DNA from 4 places in the Nocardia citri genome. Region 1 is predicted to be linked to each of the others. Evidence: riboswitches for the same ligand, from Rfam matches in the RefSeq annotation. Region 1 holds a riboswitch; each other region holds the start of a gene.
The links. Region 1 has a riboswitch for S-adenosylmethionine ahead of ACW2Q0_RS11705 (rhodanese-like domain-containing protein). Riboswitches for the same ligand answer to the same signal wherever they lie in the genome.
Positions count from the first base shown of each region.

Region 2: another riboswitch for S-adenosylmethionine. It lies ahead of metX (homoserine O-acetyltransferase MetX); the one in region 1 lies ahead of ACW2Q0_RS11705 (rhodanese-like domain-containing protein).
Region 3: another riboswitch for S-adenosylmethionine. It lies ahead of ACW2Q0_RS21625 (amino acid ABC transporter permease); the one in region 1 lies ahead of ACW2Q0_RS11705 (rhodanese-like domain-containing protein).
Region 4: another riboswitch for S-adenosylmethionine. It lies ahead of ACW2Q0_RS12345 (aminotransferase class V-fold PLP-dependent enzyme); the one in region 1 lies ahead of ACW2Q0_RS11705 (rhodanese-like domain-containing protein).

Region 1 is NZ_JBSUQM010000006.1:130,965-136,490, forward strand. It holds gene ACW2Q0_RS11685 (DUF3887 domain-containing protein) at 9-620, shown strand; gene ACW2Q0_RS11690 (amidohydrolase family protein) at 793-1,665, opposite strand; gene ACW2Q0_RS11695 (FAD-dependent oxidoreductase) at 1,789-3,141, opposite strand; gene ACW2Q0_RS11700 (Rv0361 family membrane protein) at 3,569-4,024, shown strand; SAM riboswitch class IV at 4,090-4,205, shown strand; gene ACW2Q0_RS11705 (rhodanese-like domain-containing protein) at 4,220-4,636, shown strand; gene ACW2Q0_RS11710 (O-succinylhomoserine sulfhydrylase) at 4,633-5,526, shown strand, end outside.
Region 2 is NZ_JBSUQM010000011.1:146,031-151,556, reverse strand. It holds gene ACW2Q0_RS17970 (error-prone DNA polymerase) at 1-3, shown strand, start outside; gene ACW2Q0_RS17965 (DUF4349 domain-containing protein) at 105-1,220, shown strand; gene ACW2Q0_RS17960 (DUF167 domain-containing protein) at 1,177-1,407, shown strand; gene ACW2Q0_RS17955 (tRNA (cytidine(34)-2'-O)-methyltransferase) at 1,417-1,881, opposite strand; gene ACW2Q0_RS17950 (DUF3017 domain-containing protein) at 2,149-2,394, shown strand; gene metX (homoserine O-acetyltransferase MetX) at 2,552-3,706, opposite strand; SAM riboswitch class IV at 4,089-4,199, opposite strand; gene ACW2Q0_RS17940 (hypothetical protein) at 4,409-4,546, shown strand; gene ACW2Q0_RS17935 (NADP-dependent isocitrate dehydrogenase) at 4,817-5,526, shown strand, end outside.
Region 3 is NZ_JBSUQM010000017.1:31,647-37,172, forward strand. It holds gene ACW2Q0_RS21610 (LLM class flavin-dependent oxidoreductase) at 1-794, opposite strand, end outside; gene ACW2Q0_RS21615 (ABC transporter substrate-binding protein) at 799-1,773, opposite strand; gene ACW2Q0_RS21620 (amino acid ABC transporter ATP-binding protein) at 1,793-2,584, opposite strand; gene ACW2Q0_RS21625 (amino acid ABC transporter permease) at 2,581-3,606, opposite strand; SAM riboswitch class I at 3,617-3,710, opposite strand; gene ACW2Q0_RS21630 (hypothetical protein) at 4,040-4,738, shown strand; gene ACW2Q0_RS21635 (glycosyltransferase) at 4,809-5,526, opposite strand, start outside.
Region 4 is NZ_JBSUQM010000006.1:255,437-260,962, forward strand. It holds gene ACW2Q0_RS12345 (aminotransferase class V-fold PLP-dependent enzyme) at 149-1,471, opposite strand; SAM riboswitch class IV at 1,517-1,630, opposite strand; gene ACW2Q0_RS12350 (LysE family translocator) at 1,746-2,381, shown strand; gene ACW2Q0_RS12355 (DHA2 family efflux MFS transporter permease subunit) at 2,393-3,817, opposite strand; gene ACW2Q0_RS12360 (MarR family winged helix-turn-helix transcriptional regulator) at 3,898-4,320, shown strand; gene ACW2Q0_RS12365 (Pls/PosA family non-ribosomal peptide synthetase) at 4,439-5,526, shown strand, end outside.

The sequences.
Region 1 (5,526 bases):
TTGACAGCGTGAGCGAGTCGTTGATCGCTGCCGGTGCCGAGCTGGCCGAACGCGCGACCGCCCTGGCCGAGGCCACGCGCAGCCTGCTGGCAGCCCCAGGACTGGACCTGGTGCGCCAGGCCAGGGAGGTGGACCGGCTGGCCGAGCGGGTGCTGCAACTCAGCGTGTCGGCGGTGAGGCAGTCCGGCAGCACCTGGCAGGACATCGGCGACATCCTCGGCGTTTCCCGCCAGGCCGCATTCCAGCGCTTCGGCAAACCCATCGATCCCAGAACAGGACAACCCATGGATAAGACCACCCTCCCCGGTGCCGGCGAACGTGCCGTCACGGTCGTGGTCGATGCCATCGCGGGACGGTTCGAATTGTTCCGCGATCAACTCGACACCACGATGCGCGCTGGTCTCACCGATGCTGCGCTGGGCGAGGCCAACGCCAAGATCGCCGGACTGGTCGGCGTCTTCGAGAGCGTTTCGGGCGAGCCGTTCGTCCGGCGTATCGCGGACCACACGGTGGTGGACGTTCCGCTCGAATACGAGGCAGGCACTATGAAGGGCCGCATCGCATTCAACGCGGACGGCACGATCGCCGGGCTGTTCATCCTGAATCCCGAGGTCCCATAACGCCTGGCAGCCGCCTCCCAGTTGCCCGGCGCGCGTGAGGGCATGACGGCATTCCTATCCAAACGATCTCCGCTCTGGCCCGACTAGCCCTGCGTCGAAGTCGCTGGCGGCTGCTGCCCGGCGGCGCCGCAGCGGGACTTCGATACCGGGCCCAGCCGAATCGGCCAGACACTTACCCGATGATCCGGAACGGGATCGTATCGGCCGGTTCGACTTTCGGTAGCTCATCGCGGCGCAGTGGGAGGGTCGGCGGCTCGATGCGATGGATCGGGAGGGTGGGCGTCAGATCGGTCGCAGCCGCTCGGTCGCGGGCGGGCAGCCGATAGAACGCCCGCGCGTTGTCCTCCAGCACCATGAACATATCGGTGCCGACCACATCGCAGATCAGATCGACGTCGGCATCCTCGAACGGTCGCCCGGCGCGGGTGCCGGGCAGATCGGTACCGAACATCAGCGCCTCGGGACTGACCGCGTGGATCCGGCGCAGCGTATCGGCCACCCTCATCTGCACCCGTCCGAAACCGGCCGCCTTCACCCGTGCCCCGCGATCCACCAGGTCCAACAGATAGGGCAGACCTTCCTGCGACATGCCGAGGTGGTCGATGGACAGCGCCGGCAGTTTCGAGATCACCGGCTCCATCGAGGTGAGCATGGTGCCGTCGATGTACACCTCGACATGCCAGCCGACGAGGTCGTACGCCCGCAGCGCCTGCAGCGTCATCGCGGTGATATCCGCGGCGGCACGCTTGACGTTGAACCGCAGCCCCCGCACACCGATCCGGTCGAGTTCGATGATCTCGTCATCGGTGGCATCCGGGTCCAAGGCGGTGACGCCGACCCAGCCCTCGCCGAGCTCGGCCAGCGCCGCCTTCAGGTAGGTCTGATCGGTGCCTTGGAAGGATCCGCTGACCACGGCGCCGCCGCCGATATCGAAGCGCGACATACGCTTTCGATAATCGGCGATGGTGAACGGGTCGGGCAGGTAGCCCTCGTTCTCGGCCAGCGGGAACCGCGGGTCGAAGATGTGGAGATGGGCATCGAACACTTGTACAGAATGCCTCAGTGCCGGAAATTACGCTGCCACCGACCCGACAGATTTTGCGCTGCCGCGGCCGAGTCGGATTGTCGAGTGCCACAGGAAGCGACGAGCACCCCCGTGGCATTCGCACTAGACCTTATGCGGCTCGCTGGCGCGCAGCATGTCCTCACGCTCGACGACCTTGACCCGCTCGCGGCCCTCCGGCTCGCCGAGGGCGCGCTCGTGTGCGTCGAGGCGGTACCAGCCCTGCCAGGTGGTGAACGGGATGCCCTTACCCTCCAGGAAGTCGGTGACCGCGTCCAGTTCCGGCTCGGCGGCCGGGGTGAAGTTCACGCTGTCATCGAGCAGGCAGGCCACGGTCTCGTTGGCATCGCCCTTGGTGTGGCCGATGAGGCCGACCGGACCGCGCTTGATCCAGCCGGTGACGTACGTGGCGGGCAGGTAGCGGTCGCTACCGTCGGCATCCTCGTCGGCGAGAACGCGTCCGGCCTCGTTCGGGATGACACCGGCTTGATCGTCGAACGGCAGGTTGGTGAGGTTCTGCGAGAGGTAACCCACGGCGCGGTAGACGGCCTGGACATCCCAGTCCTTGAACACGCCGGTGCCCTTGACGTTGCCGGTGCCGTCGAGCTGGGTGCGCTCGGTGCGCAGGCCGACGACCTTGCCGTCCTCCCCGAGGATCTCGGCGGGCGATTCGAAGAAGTGCAGGAACAGCTTGTGCGGGCGGTTGCCGACATCGCGGATGGCCCACTGCTCCAGGGTGTTGGCGATCATGTCGACCTGCTTGGAGTGCCGGCGCGCGGCCTCGGAGCCCTCGTCGTAGTCGATGTCCTCGGGATCGACGATGACCTCGATGGTCGGGGAATGGTCGAGTTCGCGCAGCTCGAGCGGGGTGAACTTGGCCTGCGCCGGGCCGCGGCGGCCGAAGACGTGCACCTCGATCGCCTTATTGGCCTGCAGACCGTTGTAGACGTTCGGCGGGATCTCGGTCGGCAGCAGCTCGTCACCGGTCTTGGCCAGCACGCGCGCCACATCGAGGGCGACATTGCCGACACCGAGGACCGCGACCTTCTCGGCCTCCAGCGGCCAGGTGCGCGGCACGTCCGGGTGGCCGTCGTACCAGGAGACGAAGTCCGCGGCGCCGTAGCTGCCGTCCAGGTCGATACCGGGAATCGGCAGTGCCCGGTCGGCATTGGCGCCGGTCGAGAAGATCACCGCGTCATAGAACGTGCGCAGATCGTCGAGGGTGATGTCGGTGCCGTAGTCGATATTGCCGAGCAGGCGGACCTGCGGCTTGTCCAGCACCTTGTGCAGGGCGGTGATGATGCCCTTGATGCGCGGATGGTCCGGCGCGACGCCGTAGCGGATCAGCCCGAACGGCGCGGGCATGCGCTCGTACAGGTCGATGCTCACCTCGGCATCGGACTTCATCAACGCGTCGGCGGCGTAGATGCCTGCCGGTCCCGCGCCCACGATCGCGATACGAAGCGGGCGAGCCCCCGCGGTGTGCGCGTCAGGCCCGGAGGAGGCAGCTTGCGTAACCACGGAGGGCCCGTGCTCACCGCTGGTCGACTCAGCACTGTGTTCGGTCATCTTTTACGCGCACCCTTATGGTCGAAACTATTGACGGCGTCAGTCTGAGCTTAGGCTAACTTGACGCACCCTCTCGGTCGCATCTGCCGATGCGAACAGGCGGCCACCTCGGCTATGACAGCAGGCCGCAGTCCCGCGATTCTATCGGTGGCGTACCGCGCACCCCGCGGCGGTGCGTACACCGGGTGTTTGCTGCCCCGGCCCACCAATCGTTACTACCCACTCTGCGGACATCTATCGAATCCGCGCGGCACGGGTACCGGGTCGACCGGGGGCCGGATGCCGGATACCGCCGCCCAGCAGGGATGATCGACTCATGACAGAGCAGCAGGGCGCCGATGCAGAACCCGTAATCGAGGTCGATCAGACCGACCGTCGGTCCATGGCGCCGTTCATCGCGGCGGCCGTTTTCGCCGCTGTCGTGCTCATCGCGATCGTGCTCGGTGCGATGCTCTCGCCCGCTGAGAAAAATGTCACAGAATCGGACAAGATCACCGCCGCGGTGCAGCGCTACGCCGAGGCCCGCGCCGCCACCGACGACACGCCGCCACCCGGCGTGGCCTGTCCGGGATTCGACGAGAGCCGGACACCACTCGCCGATCAGTTCGGCGGGGCCGCGGCCGGAAAGTCGATCAAGGTCAGCGAGATTGAGAATGCGATGGTCGACGGCGATAGGGCCAAGGCGACGGTGACCATCGAGGTCGACGGCCGGAAAACACCGGCGACCTGGAATCTGACCCGTTCCGGAGACCGCTGGGTCGTCTGCCGTTGATTGCTTACGCGCGGCGCGAACCGAGGTTTGACACGAAGGCCCCTGCCCAGGCAATCTCGTTTTCAGGTCATGAGTACCAGCGCCAAGCCCCGGCTGGCTGGTCGGCAACCCTCCTCCGCGGCGGGGTGCTCCGGGTGACGACCGGGCCGCGCACCGAACCCAGGTGCGGCAAGCGTGGATTCACAGGAGGATCGCATGACATATGCCGGTGACATCACCCCACAGCAGGCGTGGGAGTTGTTGCGGGACAATCCCGAAGCCGTCTTGGTCGACGTGCGCACCGAGGCGGAATGGCGTTTCGTCGGCGTGCCGGATACGAGTTCGATCGAGCGGCCGACGGCGTTGATCGAATGGGTGGACAGCGACGGCGCCCGCAACGCCGAGTTCGTGGAGCAGCTGACCAAGGCGCTGGAGGGTCGCGATCCGGCGGCGCCCGTCGTCTTCCTCTGTCGCTCCGGACAGCGTTCTATCGGCGCGGCGGTGGCCGCCACCGGGGCCGGCATCACCCCGTCGTTCAATGTGCTGGAGGGCTTCGAGGGCCCGATCGACGAGTTCGGACATCGTGGCGGCGCCGGGTGGCGCGCCATCGGCCTGCCGTGGCGGCAGTCATGATCACCGGGGGTGCGTTCGACAAGCCACTGCCCGAAGGCGTCGGCCCCGCGACGCTCGGCGTGCGGGGCGGGCTGCGCCGCTCGGGATTCGAGGAAACCGCCGAGGCGCTGTATCTGTCCTCCGGTTTCGTCTACGAGAGCGCCGAGGCGGCCGAGGCCGCGTTCACCGGCGATATCGAGCATTTCGTCTACTCCCGGTACGGCAATCCGACGGTGGCCATGTTCGAGGAGCGGCTGCGCCTGATCGACGGCGCCGAAGCATGTTTCGCGACCGCGAGCGGTATGTCGGCCGTATTCACCGCGCTCGGTGCGCTTGTGGGCGCCGGCGACCGGCTCGTGGCCGCACGCAGCCTGTTCGGTTCGTGCTTCGTGGTGTGCAACGAGATCCTGCCGCGCTGGGGTGTGGAAACGGTTTTCGTCGACGGTGATGATCTGGATCAGTGGGAGCAGGCACTTTCGGTGCCGACCCAGGCCGTCTTCTTCGAAACTCCGGCCAATCCGATGCAGACGCTGGTCGACGTGCGCCGGGTGAGCGAACTCGCGCATGCCGCGGGTGCGAAAGTGGTGCTGGACAACGTCTTTGCCACACCACTGCTGCAGCGTGGTTTCGATCTCGGTGCGGATGTGCTGGTTTATTCGGGAACCAAGCACATCGATGGTCAGGGCCGGGTGCTCGGTGGTGCGATCCTCGGCGCCCACGACTACATCGACGGTCCGGTGAAAACCCTGATGCGCCATACCGGTCCGGCGCTGAGCCCGTTCAACGCGTGGACCCTGCTCAAGGGTTTGGAGACCATGCCGCTGCGCGTGCGTCATTCGACCGAATCCGCCCTGCGCATCGCGCGCTTCCTCGAGGGCAACAAGTCCGTCTCCTGGGTGCGCTACCCGTAC
Region 2 (5,526 bases), on a different contig from region 1:
TGAGCCACGATTCTTCGTGAAATTGGTCGGCGCCGCTTGGGCGTTCGGGGATGGCCCGCATCGTGTTTCGTGACCGAATTCGTCGCAGCGGCTACCCTGCGTCCATGCGGAAGCTTGCTGCGCTGGTGATCGGCCTGCTGGGTTTGACGTTGCTGGTCGGCTGTGGTGACGGCAACGGCGACAAGGCCGGCACAGGCCGGTCGGGCATGGCGACCGTCGCGCCGATGGCGCCGCCACCGAGTCTGCGCGAGGGCTCCCCGGCGAAGGGGGATACCGGCGGGACCACCGTCGAGGCGCGCAAGGAGGTCGTCACCGGCAGCGTCGACATCACTGCGGACGCCCCGATCAGGGCGGCCGGTCAGGTGACCGATCGGGTGCTCGAGGTCGGCGGCCGGGTCGACAGCCGCACCGAGCAGCCGGGGACCGGTGACACCGATCCGCAGTCCACGCTCACTGTGCGGGTGCCCGCGGATAAGACGGACAAGTTCATCGACGGCCTGAGCGGGGTCGGCCGGGTCACCCGGATGAGCACCAACCGCGACGATGTCACCATGCGGTGGGAGGACCTCGACGCCAGGATCAAGGCGCTGCAGGCCTCGGTCGACCGGTTGCGCACGCTCATCGCCGGTGCGACCAATACGGCGGATCTCATCGCCGCCGAACAGGCGCTGTCGAGTCGGCAGGGTGAGCTCGACAGCCTCACCGCGCAGAAGCGACATCTCGACGATCAGGTCGCGCTGTCCACACTCACCATCGACATCACCGCCCAGAACAAGGAATCCGACGAGGGGCCGACCAATTTCTGGGACGGCATCGTCTCCGGCTGGCATTCACTGGTGGGTTGGCTGAAGGACGCGGTGGTGTTCACCGGCAAGGCGATTCCGTGGCTCGGATTCGTCGTGGTGATCGGCGCGGTGGTGTGGGGCGTCGTGCGGGTGGTGCGGGGTGGCAAGCGCGACTCCTCGCGTCGGGGAGAATCCGAGGAGGGTAAGGCGGTAGTCGGCGCCCCGACCGGCGCTGGCGCGACGGCGGCGGAAGGTGCAGGAGCCGGGACGGGTACAGGTGTCGGGACCGGGACTGGTGCAGGGACGGATACCGGTGCTGAGACTGCGCCAGGCGCTGGAACCGGCGCGGGCACTGAGGCCGGGAAAAGCACTGGGACGATAGGAGATACAGGTGCCGACGGTCGTAAGGGCGACGATCAAGCCGAACAGCCGTAAGGGCCCACTCGTCGAAACCCTCGACGACGGCACCCTCCAGCTGTATGTCCGCGCCCCAGCCGTGGAAGGTAAGGCCAACAAGGCCGCCATCGAACTGCTCGCCGACCACTACGGTATCCCCAAATCCGCCGTCCGTCTGGCCGCAGGGGCCACCTCCCCCTTCAAACGCTTCGAAGTAGACCTTTGAGCGACAAGGTCATACCGCGCCGGGAAATCCGAACTGGCGCCAAGCCTCGTAGACGGTGACGGCGGCGGCATTGGAGAGGTTCATCGAGCGGCGGCCGGGCAGCATCGGAATGCGCAGTTGATCGGTGACGTGCGGATCATCGAGTACCGCTGTCGGCAACCCCGTCGGTTCGGTGCCGAACAGCAGCACATCCCCCTGTTGATAGGCCACATCGGTATACCGCGTGCTCGCCTGGGTAGTGAATGCGAAGACGCGCTCGGGCCGCACCGCCGCCCACGCCGCCGCGAGATTCTTGTGCACCGTCACCGAGGCCAGATCGTGGTAATCCAATCCGGCCCGCCGCAACTTCGCCTCCGAGAGGTCGAACCCCAGCGGCTCGACCAGATGCAGCTCACACCCGGTTCCCGCGACAAGTCGGATCGCATTGCCGGTATTTCCGGGAATAGCGGGCTCGTGAAACATCAAACGAAACACCAGTGCAGTCAACCAGGTCGCTCGGTCTACGCCGCGTAGTAGTCAGGGGCAATGTTCGATCAGGTGTCCGCTGGGCGGCAAAACCCGTTGCGGAGCAGGAGCCCTGCCTCGAAGCTCGGCGTGCGGCGCACGGCCGCGCCGCACTGGTGTCAGCGGCCGCACGCCGTCTGCAAGAATCGGGGCGTGACCGACGTTGACTCCTCTGCCGCCGAACGGCAGTCCGGCCGGACCAGCCTGGGTGCGCAGTTCCTGCGCGGCCATCTGCCTATGCTGGTCGTGACGGCGGTCATTCTGCTCGCGGTCGTTTTCGTGGCCTGGGACCGCTGGCGGCGCGGCGCGCTGTTCTTCGGTGGTGCGGCCCTGCTCGCGGCAACCTTCCGGCTGTGTCTGCCAACGGCCCGGGTCGGACTGCTCGCGGTGCGCAGCAGGCCGTTCGATGTCGCCGCGCTGAGCCTGCTCGGCACCGCCATAGTATTCATCGCCGCGACCATCAATACGCTGGGCGTCGGCTGAGACGCCCATACGGCGTCAGCTCCGGCTCGACGGGTGTCGCGCGGATGCGCTCGCGGGGTTGGCGACCCGGGTGCGGTGGGTGACGTCGGGATCGCGACTACGCGTCGACGAATGCTCCGTCCATGGCTACGAACCGGATTGCGAAGTCGGCGAAACTTCAGCTGGTGCGGCTGACCCGCGCCAATCGCATTGTTTCGGTCAGCAGCTTGGAAACCGCGGCGGCTTCGGTGAGGAAGCCGTCGTGACCGTCGCGGGAGTGCACGATCTCCAGGCCCTCGCAGCCCGGCAAACCGTCGGCCAATTCCTGCTGTGTTCGCAGCGGGTACAGGCGATCCGAGTCGACCCCGCCGACCACACACGGTACCGGGGTGGCGGCGAGCGCGGCCGCGATACCACCGCGCCCGCGGCCGATATCATGTCGGTTCATCGCCTCGGTCAGCAGGACATAGGTGGCGGGATCGAAGCGGGTGCAAAGCTTTTCGGCCTGGTGGTCCAGATAGCTCTGTACCGCGTAGCGGCCGCCGTTGCGCGGATCCTCATCACCCTGCGCATTGTTCTCGAAGCGGTGATCGAGTTCGCCCTCGGTGCGGTAGGTCAGGTGGGCGATGCGGCGGGCGATGCCCATACCGGTCATCGGGGCGCGGTCGGTGTCATGGTAATCCCCGCCCTGCCAGTCCGGATCGGCCTTGATGGCGGCGATTTGCGTTGTCTGCGTACCGATCTGGTCGGCGGTCGCGCGTGCGCCGACGGCCAGTACCAGTGCGGATCCGACCCGCTCCGGTGCGCCGACGATCCATTCCAGCACCCGCATACCACCCATCGAACCGCCGACGACGGCGGCCAGGCGTTCGATGCCGAGCAGATCCAGCAGTGCCGCTTCCGCGGTCACCTGATCCCGGATCGAGATTTCCGGAAACCTTGCACCCCAAGGCTTTCCATCCGGCGCCAGCGTCGAGGGGCCGGTGCTGCCCTTGCATCCGCCCAGCACATTCGTCGCGATGACACACCATTCGTCGGTATCCACCGGTGCCCCCGGACCGACCATGCCGTCCCACCAGCCGGGCAGCGGATGAATGTCGTCGGGCACCCCGACGACATGCGAATCGCCGGTCAGCGCGTGCTCGACGAGCACCACATTGTCCAATGTGGGGGAGAGCTCGCCCCAGCGCTGCACGGCCAGATGCACGTCCGGGATGATCGCGCCGCTTTCCAGCCGCACATCCCCGATGGCGAAGATGCCGAGCTGCCCGTCCGGCGGTGGCAGGGCTGCCGCTGACGGGTGCGCGGTACTCGGGTCAGCGCTCACGGTCACGACTCCGCCTCGCTGGCGCTCGGCTCCGCCGTGACCGAGGGTGCTGTGTTGATGGTTCGCTCGCTGCGCTCCCTCACGTCCGCCTCGCTGGCGCTGGGCTCCGTCGTGACCGCGCTCATGACGTCACCCCCGCGGAACTGTGCGTCGCCGACGCCGGATGAATCACGAGAGAACGCACGGCCCCGATGTTAGCTACCCGGCTGAACCGGGCCGCGGTCCGGTAGATCGGGCGGGTGGATGCGCCGGTGATCTGCGCGCTCGCGACGAACCGATCGGCCGCGGACGCGATGGGGTCACTCATGTCGTGCTCCAAGGTGTTGTTCGCCGACAGGTCTTATCGAAGTGCGGGTGACGGACAACAACTCATCGGAATACCTCCTGAAGTGCGCGCTTGCCCTCGACCATCGAGAGCCCGGTCATCACCCGGAGCACCCCACCGCTGCTGGAGGGTTGCCGTCCAGCAAGCCGGGGCTTCGCGCTGGCACTCATGACCTGACGGACATGGTAACCGCCGGGCGGTCGGCGACTGAAATCCGTTACCGGTTTTCCACTGGTTCGGGCACCGACTGTTGAATGCGGCACAGCAGATCGGCGGCGTGGTCGGCACCGCACGGCGCACCGCCATCTCGGTGCAGACGGCCATAACCTTCGTGCAGAACAACCCGACGCTCGACAACCTGCGCCTCGATCCACAGCTGCGACGTGGCGTGCTATGGCGGCGCCGGGTGCTTCCTCGCGGCAATTCCGGTGATCGCGTTGATGATTCGGGACAAGCCGGAAAACCTGATCAGCGGATTCGAGGAAGGCGCGGATTCCGGTCGCAGTCTGATCCTGAAATAGCGTGTCCGGGTGTCCGACGAGATACCCGGACATTGCTGTCTCGCGCCGCGTCGCCGACCTACTTGTCGGTAACAATTCCGGGCGGGCTCACATGGGGGGCTGCCCGCGCGGTGAGCTCAGTGGCAGCAGTACGCTTGTCTTGTTTGCACCACACGTCTCGCGGACAACGCGGGACATATACGTTGTCTGTTGGAACAGCTGGGGTCCGCTCACAAGCGTGTTCGCCTGGCCGTGCAATGAGGGCACCATCCTAGGAGGACACGAAGATCCATGTCCAAGATCAAGGTTGAAGGCACCGTCGTCGAACTCGACGGCGACGAGATGACCCGGATCATCTGGCAGTTCATCAAGGACAAGCTGATCCACCCGTATCTCGATCTGAACCTCGAGTACTACGACCTCGGTATCGAATACCGCGACAAAACAGACGACCAGGTCACGATCGACGCGGCGAACGCGATCAAGGAACACGGTGTCGGCGTGAAATGCGCCACGATCACCCCGGATGAGGCCAGGGTCGAGGAATTCGGCCTGAAGAAGATGTGGCGCTCGCCCAACGGCACCATCCGCAACATCCTCGGCGGAACCATTTTCCGCGCGCCGATCATCATCTCGAACGTGCCGCGTCTGGTCCCGGGCTGGACCAAGCCCATCATCATCGGCCGTCACGCCTTCGGCGATCAATACCGCGCCACCGACTTCAAGGTGTTCCAGGGCGGCACCGTCACCCTCACCTTCACTCCCGACGACGGCAGCGAGCCGATCGTGCACGAGGTCGTGAAGATGCCCGAGGACGGCGGCGTCGTGATGGGGATGTACAACTTCAAGAAGTCCATCGAGGACTTCGCGCGGGCCTCGTTCAACTACGGCCTGCAGCAGAACTACCCGGTCTACATGTCGACCAAGAACACCATCCTGAAGGCATACGACGGCATGTTCAAGGACACCTTCCAGGAGGTGTTCGACGCCGAGTTCAAGAC
Region 3 (5,526 bases), on a different contig from region 1:
AGCTTGCGCGCCAATGCCAGTCGGGCCTCGAAGATCGGGCGGTATTCGTCGCGGGCCTGCTGTGAGGTGCGCGCCACATGAAATCCCGCGGTGCCCGCGCCGACCAGGGCCTCGGCCGGATCGTGCCCATAGTGCGCCCAGCGCTCCCGATAGTGGCGTACCAGTTCGGCATACGGCTCGATCGGATTGGTGACATTCGCCGAGAACAGCGGATCACCGTGGCGCGCGGCGAGTTCCACCGAATCGCGGCTGGTCGCGCTGCCGTGCCAGATGCGGATGCGCGGCTGCCAGGGCCGCGGCAGCGCCTTGGCTTCGACCAGTTCCGGCCGGAATCGGCCCGACCAGGTCACGGTGTCGCCGTCCCACAGCGCCCGGAACAGTTCGTAGCCTTCGCGATTACGATCCCACTGGTCCTCGGTGCTGACGTGGTACAGCTTCGCCTGGGCCGTGCCGTTGCCCTTGCCGATGATCAGTTCGAGACGGCCGCCGCAGAGATTGTCCAGCGTCGAATAGTCCTCGAACGCGCGCACCGGATCCAACAGACTCAGCGTGGTGACGGCGGTGAACAGACTGATCCGCGAGGTGAGCGCGGCGATATGGGACAGGATCACCGGTGGTGCGGCCGAGAGGAACGGATCCTCGTGCCGCTCACCGACGGCGAACCCGTCGTAGCCGAGTTCCTCGGCGACGCGGGCCTGGCCGATGACATCGAGCAATCGCGCCCTGGTCTCGGGCAGCCGACCGGTATTCGGATCCGGCACTCGGCTGACGAGGGTGAACAGCAGAAACTTCATGCGATCACGACTTCTTCGGTAGGCCGGGCGGATTGATCCGCGAACTCGGCACGGTCTCGGTCTTCAATCCCCACCGATCGATGACCTGCTGGTAGGTGCCGGTCTGGATGGCGTTGTTGATGGCCTTGTTGATGGGGCCGATCAGCCCGTTGTCCTTCTTGGTGAGCACACCGATCTCGCCCTGCAATGCGTCACCGGCGCCGGAGAAGGTCGCGACGATCTTGGTCTGATTCGCGGTGGTGCTGTGGTAGATCGCGGACGGATTCGGGCCGATGTAGCCGTCCAGACGCTGCGAGGCCAGCGCCAGGTAATAGTCGGTGACCTGCTGGAAGTAGGCGATATCGATCGGAGGCAGACCCTCGGCGATATTCTGCTCGTTCCACTTCACCAGCAGCTGCTCCTGATTGGTGCCGCTGCCGACGCCGATCCGCTTGCCCGCCAGACTCTTACGATCCTTGTACTCGAGCGTGCTCTGCTTCGGGATCTCCAGCGCGACGGTGTCGTTGCGGTAGGTGGCGAAGTCGTATTTCTCTTTGCGCTCCTCGGTCACGGTGACGTTGGAGATGAACACATCGGCCTCGCCGGAGTCGATCCGCACGAAGTTCTGCGACCAATCGGCCACCTGTGCGACGAGTTTCAACCCGAGGATATCGGCGACGAGCGAGGCGAAATCGACCTCGGACCCGACGATCGTCTTATCGTCGGTGGCGTAGAACCGCAGTGGCGGTGCGGCACCGCCCGACCCGGTGACCACCAGCGTGCCGCGGTCGCGAACGGCCTGCGGCAGTTCGGCGGCGATGGCATCGACCTTGGGCGCGTGGATCCGGCCGGACTGGCCGGGGGAGAGATCGAAGGTGATCGCACCGGCGGGCTGTGCGGAGTTTTCCGCGTCCGGATCAGTGCCGCAGCCGGTGGTCAGCAAGGCGACCGTGGCAGCCAGGCCGACCAGGGCAGAGAGCTTCATCGAATACCTGTTCATCGGGGAGCGCGCACCGCGCTCAACGGACTCGGGACAGAAATGCGCGGGTGCGCGGGTGTTGTGGGTTGTCGAGGACGGCGGCGGGCGGACCCTGTTCGACGACCACGCCGCCGTCGAGGAATACGACGGTGTCGGCGACCTCGCGGGCGAAACCGATTTCGTGGGTGACGATCACCAGTGCGGTGCCGCCGTCGGCGAGATCGCGGATCACATCGAGGACTTCGCCCACCAGCTCCGGATCCAGGGCCGAGGTCGGTTCGTCGAAGAGGATCACCGGGGGTCGCAGCGCCAACGCGCGCGCGATGGCCACGCGCTGCTGTTGTCCGCCGGACAGCCGCCGCGGATAGGCGTCGGTCAGTTCGCCGATACCGACCCGCGCGAGCAATTCCCGTGCCTCGGCCTCGATGTCCGCACGCGGGCGACGTTGCGCGGAAATCGGTGCGAGCGTGACATTGTCGAGCACCGTCAGATGCGGGAAGAGATTGAATTGTTGGAAGACGAAGCCGATATGCGAGCGCTGCATGCGCACCTCGCGGTCCGACAGCGCATGCAACTTATTGCGGCGCAGCCGATATCCGATCAGTTCACCGTCGATATGCACGGTCCCCGCATCCAGCGATTCCAGATGGTTGACCACCCGCAGCAGCGTCGACTTGCCGGAGCCGGACGGTCCGATCACGGTGACCACCTCACCGGCGCGCACGGTCAGGTCGATGCCGCGCAGTACCTGGGTGCTGCCGTAGGACTTTCGCACCCCGCGCACCTCGACCGCGGCGGCCCGATCCACCTCGACGGTGACCGGCGCGCTCACCGGGTCGCTCCGCGCGGCGCGGCGGAACCGATTTCGGCGATGTCGCGCAGCCTGCGCCACACCTGCTGCACCGGTGTCGGTGGCGGCGTGCGCTGCGCGCCCTTGGCGTAGTGACGTTCGATATAGAACTGCACCACCGACAGAATCGTGGTCAGCACGATGTACCAGACGGTGGCGACCATGAGCAGCGGGACCACTCGGCCATTGCGGCCGTAGATCACCTGGACCTGGTAGAAGAGTTCCGCGATCGCCATGACCGACACGATCGAGGTGCCCTTGAACAGGCTGATCACCTCATTGGTCGCATTCGGCAGGATCGAGCGCATGGCCTGCGGGACGATGACCGTGCGGAACTGGCGCACCCGTGGAATACCCAGTGCCGCCGCTGCTTCCAGCTGCCCGGGATCGACCGAGATATATCCGGCCCGGATGATCTCGGCCGCATAAGCCGCCTGATGCAATGCGAGTCCGATGACCGCCGCGGTGAATCCGCTGATCACCCCGTTCACCTCGAAGGTGAGAAAGGAAGGGCCGAACGGGATGCCGAGCGAAAGCGTGTGGTACAGGTAGGCGATATTGAACCAGAACAGCAGCTGCACGATCAGCGGAATCGAGCGGAAAGCCCAGATATAGACCCACGAGATCACCCGCAGCACCGGATTATTCGACAATCGGGCGATTGCCAGCGCCGTACCGATCAGGAATCCCAGTGCCGTACCCCACAGGGTCAGCTCCACGGTGACCTTCAGCGCCGACAGCACCGATTTCGCGGTGAAGTACTTGGCGAATGCCGGCCAATCCCATCCCGGATTGGTGGCCAGTCCGTGGATGAATTGCGCGAGCACCACGAGTGCGACGGCGCTGACCACCCAGCGCCACGGGTGCCAGGACCTCGCGATGGCCGGTGCTTCTGCGGTGTTTATCGTCGCGGGGGGTGCACCCGGTGCCGTGGCATCGGGCGGGTGGGCACCCGGTGTCGGAACATCCGATACCGGGGCATCGGTTGCGACGGACGCGCTCATGATTTCGTTTCCTCCATCGTTCCCGGCGGAAGCACCCGCACCCGATGACCGGGGGGTTGCTGCGACGTCGACGAGCCAGGTCTCTCGGTCGCTCTGGATGGTGTCCGACGCCGAGCGGGGTCGGTCAACGGGTCTAGCCGAAATATCATGCGAAGCAGGCGAAGTCCGGCACAAGGATACGAATCAGCGTGAGCGCAGACCTTGTCCGGATGGGCGTGAACAGGCACTATTGGCCCGGTCATGCAGTGCATAGCGGCATTTCGGGCCCGGTTTCCCCGGTGCTTTTCGTCCGGATTGCCCGCCGGTGCGATGCTGCGGCGATCGGCCGGGGCGTGTGGCGCGAACGTGTCCACGGCCGAAATAGACGCTGTTGCGAAGGTTTGCCGGAGTAGTCTCGGACCACGATTCGTGCCCGACGATGAGGAGGTTCGTCGTGACCCTGCTGCGCCGTCTGACCACGCTCACCGCCATCGCGACCGGTACGGCCGCGCTGACACTGGCCGCCCCGAGCGTCGCCGCCGCGGCTCCACTGCCCGCACCCGCCGCGAGTGCCCCGACCGCTCAGGCCGGGCCCGGTGATCTGTTCGCCGCTTACCGCGCCGTTGTCGAGGCGCTGCGCACCATCGGTGTCGAGCCGTTCCTGTATCCGGCGGTCGCGCCGTTCTGCTCCGATACCGGCGCATTCGGTCTTGTCCCGGCGATGGCTGGTGCCGTACCCGGACCGTGGCCCACAACCACCGTGGCCGTTCCCGGACTCGACCCGACCGCCGTCAAGGCGGGCCAAGTCATGTTCACCTTCGTGCCCTACGGCCTCGGCCCGGACGGCTCGAACGCTACGAGTATGAACCTCGCCTGGGTCAACTTGGCCAACGGCCGCAGCGGCATCACCGCCATGGGACCGATCTCCGATGTCGTGCGCACGATGGTGCCCGCCGAAATCCCGACCGCGATAAGACCACTCGCCGAACGCGCCATCCAGGACCTCTTCGCCGCCTTCCCGGTCGGCGGGGTACGCGCGGTTCCGGTGGACACCGGATCGGGCACGGTACTCGCCGCGGTCTTCGGGACCGTGGACAACGGCGGCAAGTCCTGCTTCTTCCTCCCCACGGTAGGACTCACCTCGGTGCGCTGAGGCTCGAGATCAGGTGGCACCGGCGGCGGGGTCTTCGGGCGAGGCCGCCATGGATTCCACCTGATCTTGATCAGCGGTTGAGGGCTAGGGGGCGGGATTTCCAGGTCAAGGTGTTGGTGCGGTGGGCACGGCGGGAGCGGGTCCAGAGGCGAAGGTAGGCGGCGATGGCGAGGGGGTGTGTCAGGGCTGCGAGGGGATCGGTGCGGGTTGCGGTGCCGCGTTCCAGGGAGCGAGCGAGCAGGCGGCTGGTGACCGCGGCGCAGTAGCCGATGAGACCGGCGGCGCGTAGGGAGCCTCGACCACCGATCGCGGCCAGTGGAGGCACCCAGTAGGCCAGCGCCGCGACAGCTCCCACTGCCACGCCGCCGATGGCCGAGCCACCGTAGGCGGACCACAGCCAGCGGGTGTAACCGGCTTCCAGTTCGGCCGCGTCACGGTACATCCGGGTACTCGCCGCGCGGCCTGCCGCGACCAGCGCGGTCCGGCGACCCGAACGACGCAGTGCGCGAGCGATATCCAGATCCTCGGTGGGGCTCGCGGCTACCGCGGCGTGACCGCCCACGACGTGGTAGGCGGCGGTGTCGAAGACCAGGAACTGGCCGCAGGCGACGGCAGTCGAGGGGCGGAGACTGCGATTGGCCGCCGCGATCGGCAGGCTCGCCGCCCACGACCAGCACAGCAGCGGCTGCACCAGCGCCTCGGCCGGTGATTCGGCCACCTGGTACGGCCACGGTGACAGCAATGCGGCCCGGCTGCGGCGCAATTCGACGGTCGCCGCGGCAATCGCA
Region 4 (5,526 bases), 120 kb from region 1:
CTATAGATCGAGCGCAATCGGATCCGATCGGGCCGACCACACCGGGCGCGGCGCCGACCGTGCGGCCGGGTTTACGGTTTCGCCGGGTGACGATCAGTGCGCCCGACGCTGCACGGCGACTGCGCGGCGACTGCGCGGTCGGATCCGATCAGCCGATCGAGCAGGGCGCGGCGCCGTCGGTGGCGTCGGGGCGGGCGAACGGACGGGTCTCGGGCACCGGATTCCAGAGACCGTCGGTGCCAGCGTAATTCCACGACGCGCCCTCGGTGACCAGGGTGGCGATGGCCTCGACCAACCGGTCCACATCGGCGGAGCAGGTGCCGAGACCGATGCTGGCACGCAGCGCACCGTCCAGACCGAGGCGCGCGAGCAGCGGATGGGCGCAGAAGCGGCCGTCGCGAACGCCGATGCCGTGTTCGGCGGAGAGGTAGGCCGCGACATGGCCGGGGACGAATCCGTCCAGGGTGAAGGCGACGATACCGACGGTGTCGGGGCTATCGTTCCAAATGCGCAACAGGGTGACCCCCGGAATCGTGGACAGGCCGGTGCGCAGTCGATCGGCGAGCCGTCGCTCATGCACGGCAAGGGTTTTCGGATCGATCGCACACAGCGCGTCACATGCGGCGGCGAGCGCGGCCGCACCCAGGACATTCGGCGAACCGGCCTCATGGCGCTGCGGTGCGGGTGCCCAGTCCGCATCGGTGGTGGTGACCTCGCGAACGGCGCCGCCACCCGCCAGATACGGTTCGGCGGCATCGAGCCAATCCCGGCGTCCGACAAGCACTCCCGCGCCGAACGGCGCGTAGAGCTTGTGCCCGGAGAATGCGAGGTAGTCGATTCCGGTGTCGCGCAGGCTGATTCGACGATGCGGCGCCAGCTGCGCGGCATCGACCAGGATGCGGGCACCACACTGGTGCGCGATGGTGGCCAGCCGCTCCAGCGGCAGCACCTCGCCGGTCACATTCGACGCGCCCGTAATCGCGAGCAATGCGGCTGGCTTACTGCACAATTCGGCGATCAGCTGACGAATGGTCTCCTCGACGGTCGCCGCCGCCCGCACGACACGACGGCCGTGCCGGGTCCAGGGCAGGAAGTTCGCATGATGTTCGATATCGAGCACCACGGTGTCGCCGGGCACGCAGGCGGCGAGCAGATTCAGCGCATCGGTGGTATTGCGAGTGAACACCACGACCTGGTCGTCGGCGGCATCGAGGAAGCGGGTCACCGAACCACGCGCGGCCTCATAGCACTCGGTGGAGATCCGCGAGGCGTAACCGGCACCGCGGTGCACACTCGCGTAGTACGGCAGCAATTGCTGCACCCGGTCGGTGACCTGCGCCAATGCCGGTGCGCTTGCGGCGTAGTCGAAGTTCGCGTAGGTGGTCGTTCCGCCCTGTACGAGCGGCACCCGCAGATCGTCACCGGAGACCCGAGCGAGGGCGGCACAGCTTTGATCGATTGCAGCGGTCATCACAAATCCCGTCGGCTATGGGACCCGAAAACTGGTGCTCATCCGAGTCCGCGCTTGCCGCACCCGGTCGGGCTGCGGCCCGGTCGTCACCCGGAGCACCCCACCGCGGAGGAGGGTTGCCGACCAGCTAGCCGGGGCTTGACGCTGGTACTCATGACCTGAACCGAAAGATTGGCAGATGCCGCACCGTCCTGTCAACCGAACCTTTCCTGCATACACATGCAGTCGAATAAATAACCTTGCGGTACTGGGCGCCGTGCGGTCTGATCGACCGGTGACGCTTTCGCTACTGCTCAGCTTTGTCGGCCTGTGCATACTGCTGTCGATCACGCCCGGCCCGGATTCGTTTCTGGTGCTGCGATTCTCGATCGTGGATGCGCGACCGGGCATTGCCGCGGCGATCGGCTCGGCATTGGGCGGGATCGGATGGGCGGTAGTGGTCGCGGCGGGCGTCGCCGCCCTGCTGGAGCAGTCCGCGACGGCCTATCGGACGCTGAAGGTCATCGGCGGAATTTATTTGGTGTACTTGGGAATTCGGGCGTTGATCGAGCACCGCAAGCAACGCGGGACGCGCACCGCCACAGCGCCCGGACAGCCGGTTGCGCAGGCGCAAACTTCGGTTCGCTCGGCATTCGCCGCGGGCGTGGTGTCGTGCCTGTTCAACCCGAAGGTCGGGCTGTTCTATCTGGCGGTGCTGCCGCAATTCTGCACCGATATCACCTTCCTGAACACCCTCGCGCTCGGCGCCATCGAATGCTCCATTGCCGCCGTCGAGATGATCCTGCTCGCCTTGCTGGCGTCGCGGGCGGTCACGATGTTGCGCCGTCCCCGAGTTCGCGATCGGCTCGAGCAGATCAGCGCGGCCATTCTCGCCGCGCTCGGCATCGGCACGGCCGCCTCGGCCGCGTAATCCGTCATGCGTCAGAGCTTCGGCTGAATCTCCTTGCGCCACAGCCATAGTGCCGCGACCAACGAGATGATCGACGCGGCGGTGAGCCACCAGAACGCGTGCCGGAATCCGGCATCCACCGACAGCCCGGCACCAGCCGCGCGAGACAGCACCACCGCGAGCGATGCCGCGCCGATCGCCCCGCCGACCCGCTGCAGAATAATCACGAACGATGCAGCATCCGGCAACTGCTCGCGCCGCACCGAGGCGTAGGCCGCGGCCACCATCGGCACGCCCGTCAATCCATTAGCCAGGCCTCGAATCAACAGCAGCACCTGCACGACAACCGGATTCATCGAGGCACCGTCGAGCGCGAATGGCACGGTGACCACGACCGTCACCGCATTACCGACCACGGCGACCACGCCGCCGCCATACCGGTCGGTCAACCGGCCGCCGATGGGCAGCGCGATGATGCTACCGATCCCGAAGGATATGAGCAGCAGACCCGTCGCGATGATGCCGTCCCGATGCAGTACCTGAAAGTACAACGGCAGCAATAGCATTGCCCCATACATCGACGCACCCGCGAAGAAATTCGCCACATTGGCCGTCGCGAATACCGGATGCCGGAACAGTCCGACATCGAGCAGGCGCGCACCGCCCCCGCGCACCGATCGGGCCACGAACAGGCCGAGCGCCAGCACCCCGACCACCATCGACACCCACACTGTGGGCGCGGAAACGCTACCGCGACTGCCGAATTCGCCGAGTCCATAGACCAACGTCGATAGCCCGACCGCGATCAACGCGAATCCGGTGGCGTCGAATCGACCACCGTTACCTGTCGCCTCCGCCCGCGGTAACAGCCGATACGCCAGCACGAATGCCACCAGTCCGAACGGAATGTTGATCAGGAACAACCACTTCCAGTCCAGATTCGCCAGCATCACACCACCGATGGTCGGCCCGATCGCGGGCGCGGCGACCACGGCGATACCGGAGACACTCATCACCCGGCCCAGCCGCTGCGGACCCGCGACCTGACCGATCAGCGTCTGCCCGGCGGGCACCAACAGACCCGCCGCCAAGCCCTGGGCGATCCGAAACCCGATGAGCCAGCCGATATTCGGAGCCAGCGCACACAGTGCGGAGGTCACCGTGAACCCGGCGAGCGCGGTCAACCAGACCCGGTCCATGCCGAATTGCCGCCCGAGCCAACCGCACAACGGCAGCATGACGGCGAGTGCGAGCAGATAGCCGCTCGCGATCCACTGGGCACTGTCCAGTGCCGCACCGAGATCCGTCGCGATGGAGTTCAGCCCGATATTCACCAGCGAGGTGTCCAGCATGCTCATGGTCGCACCGAAGACCACCACACCGGCCACCCGCCACACCCGTGCGGGAATGGGTTCGAGTGCGGGTGCGGCGGCGAGAGCCGTTCGAGTATCCGACATGGATCCTCCGCTATTTGTCGACGTCGAGATTGCGGAGGTTATCAACAATCTTATTGATCAACAATAGATACAATCACCTGATGCCCGCTGACCACATTCACCCCCGCGGCCTGCTCCGCTTCCCGACCTATGCGCTCGGCAAGCTGCACAAGGCCGTACACGCCGAGCTGGGCATCTCGTTGCGCGAACAGTGGGTGCTGGTCTGCCTGGAGGAGTTCGACGACCTGTCCCAGCAGCAGGTCTCCACCGCGCTCGGCATCGACCGCAGCGAGGTTGTCCGGCTGATCGATGGCCTGGAAGAGGCCGGATTCGTCATCCGCACCCGCGATGCGACAGACCGGCGCAAGTACCGGCTCACCATCACCCCGTCCGGGCGCGCCGAGCGCCGCAAGACCGATGAACTCATCGAAAGGGCCACCGAGCGGGTGCTGCATCGACTCGATGAGCAGGAGCGGCGCACCCTGCACCGCCTGGCACTCAAAGCGCTCGGCGAACAGGTTTGACCGATACCGCAGGTACCGTAGACAGTTGGCCACACGTGGCATTCGCCCACTGGTAACCCGGCTGTGAGACAACAACGAGGAAGCGCAAGGCAGGTCTATGAGAGGTGGGCAGGACACGATGCTACAGCCGCAGGTCGACACCGCGGCGGGCACGGACCCGACGAACGGGCTCCACACCCCCGAACCCTTGCTGCGCGGCACCCTCGCGCCGCAGGTCAGAACCCTTGTCGACATCCTGAACAGCACCGCGGCGGCCCATCCGGAAGCCCCTGCTATCGACGACGGTGATGTGGTGCTCAGCTACACCGAATTGCTGGCCGAGATCGATGCCGGAGTCGTGCGCTTGACCGCGGAGGGTGTGCGCCCCGGTGACCGCGTCGGGGTGCGCATGCCGTCCGGCTCATATGAGCTTTACGTCACTATTCTGGCCATTCTGTATGCCGGTGCGGCCTATGTTCCGGTGGACGCCGACGACCCGGAGGAACGCGCCCGACTCGTCTTCGGTGAGGCCCGCGTCACCGCGATCGTGACGGCGGCGGGCGTCGAACCGACGGTGGCCGCCGCCGAACGGTCCGAACCGACCGCCGCGGATTCGACGGTCCGCCCGACCCCCGCCGACGACGCCTGGATCATCTTCACCTCCGGATCCACCGGCACCCCGAAAGGCGTCGCCGTCACCCACCGCAATGCCGCCGCCTTCGTCGATGCGGAGGCGCGCCTGTTCCTGCCGAACGCCCCGATCGGTCCGGGTGACCGGGTGCTCGCCGGACTTTCGGTCGCCTTCGACGCCTCATGCGAGGAAATGTGGCTGGCCTGGCGCAACGGCGCCTGCCTGGTGCCCGCACCGCGCGCCCTGGTCCGCACCGGTGCGGATCTCGGGCCCTGGCTGGTCCGGCGCGCAATCAGCATCGTCTCGACGGTTCCCACCCTGGCCGCGACCTGGCCCGTCGAGGCACTCGACCCGGTCCGGCTGCTGATCTTCGGCGGCGAGGCGGTGCCGCCCGAACTCGCCGAACGTCTTGCCGGAAAGCACTCGGCGCGGGCGAAGGGCGACGAAGAGGTAGTAGACCACGCGCAGTCCCACGAACACCCGGAATCGGATACCGATTCCGAACGCGAGGTCTGGAATACCTACGGCCCCACCGAAGCAACGGTCGTCGCCTGTGCGGCGCTGCTCGACGGCGGCTTCCCGGTCCGGATCGGGCT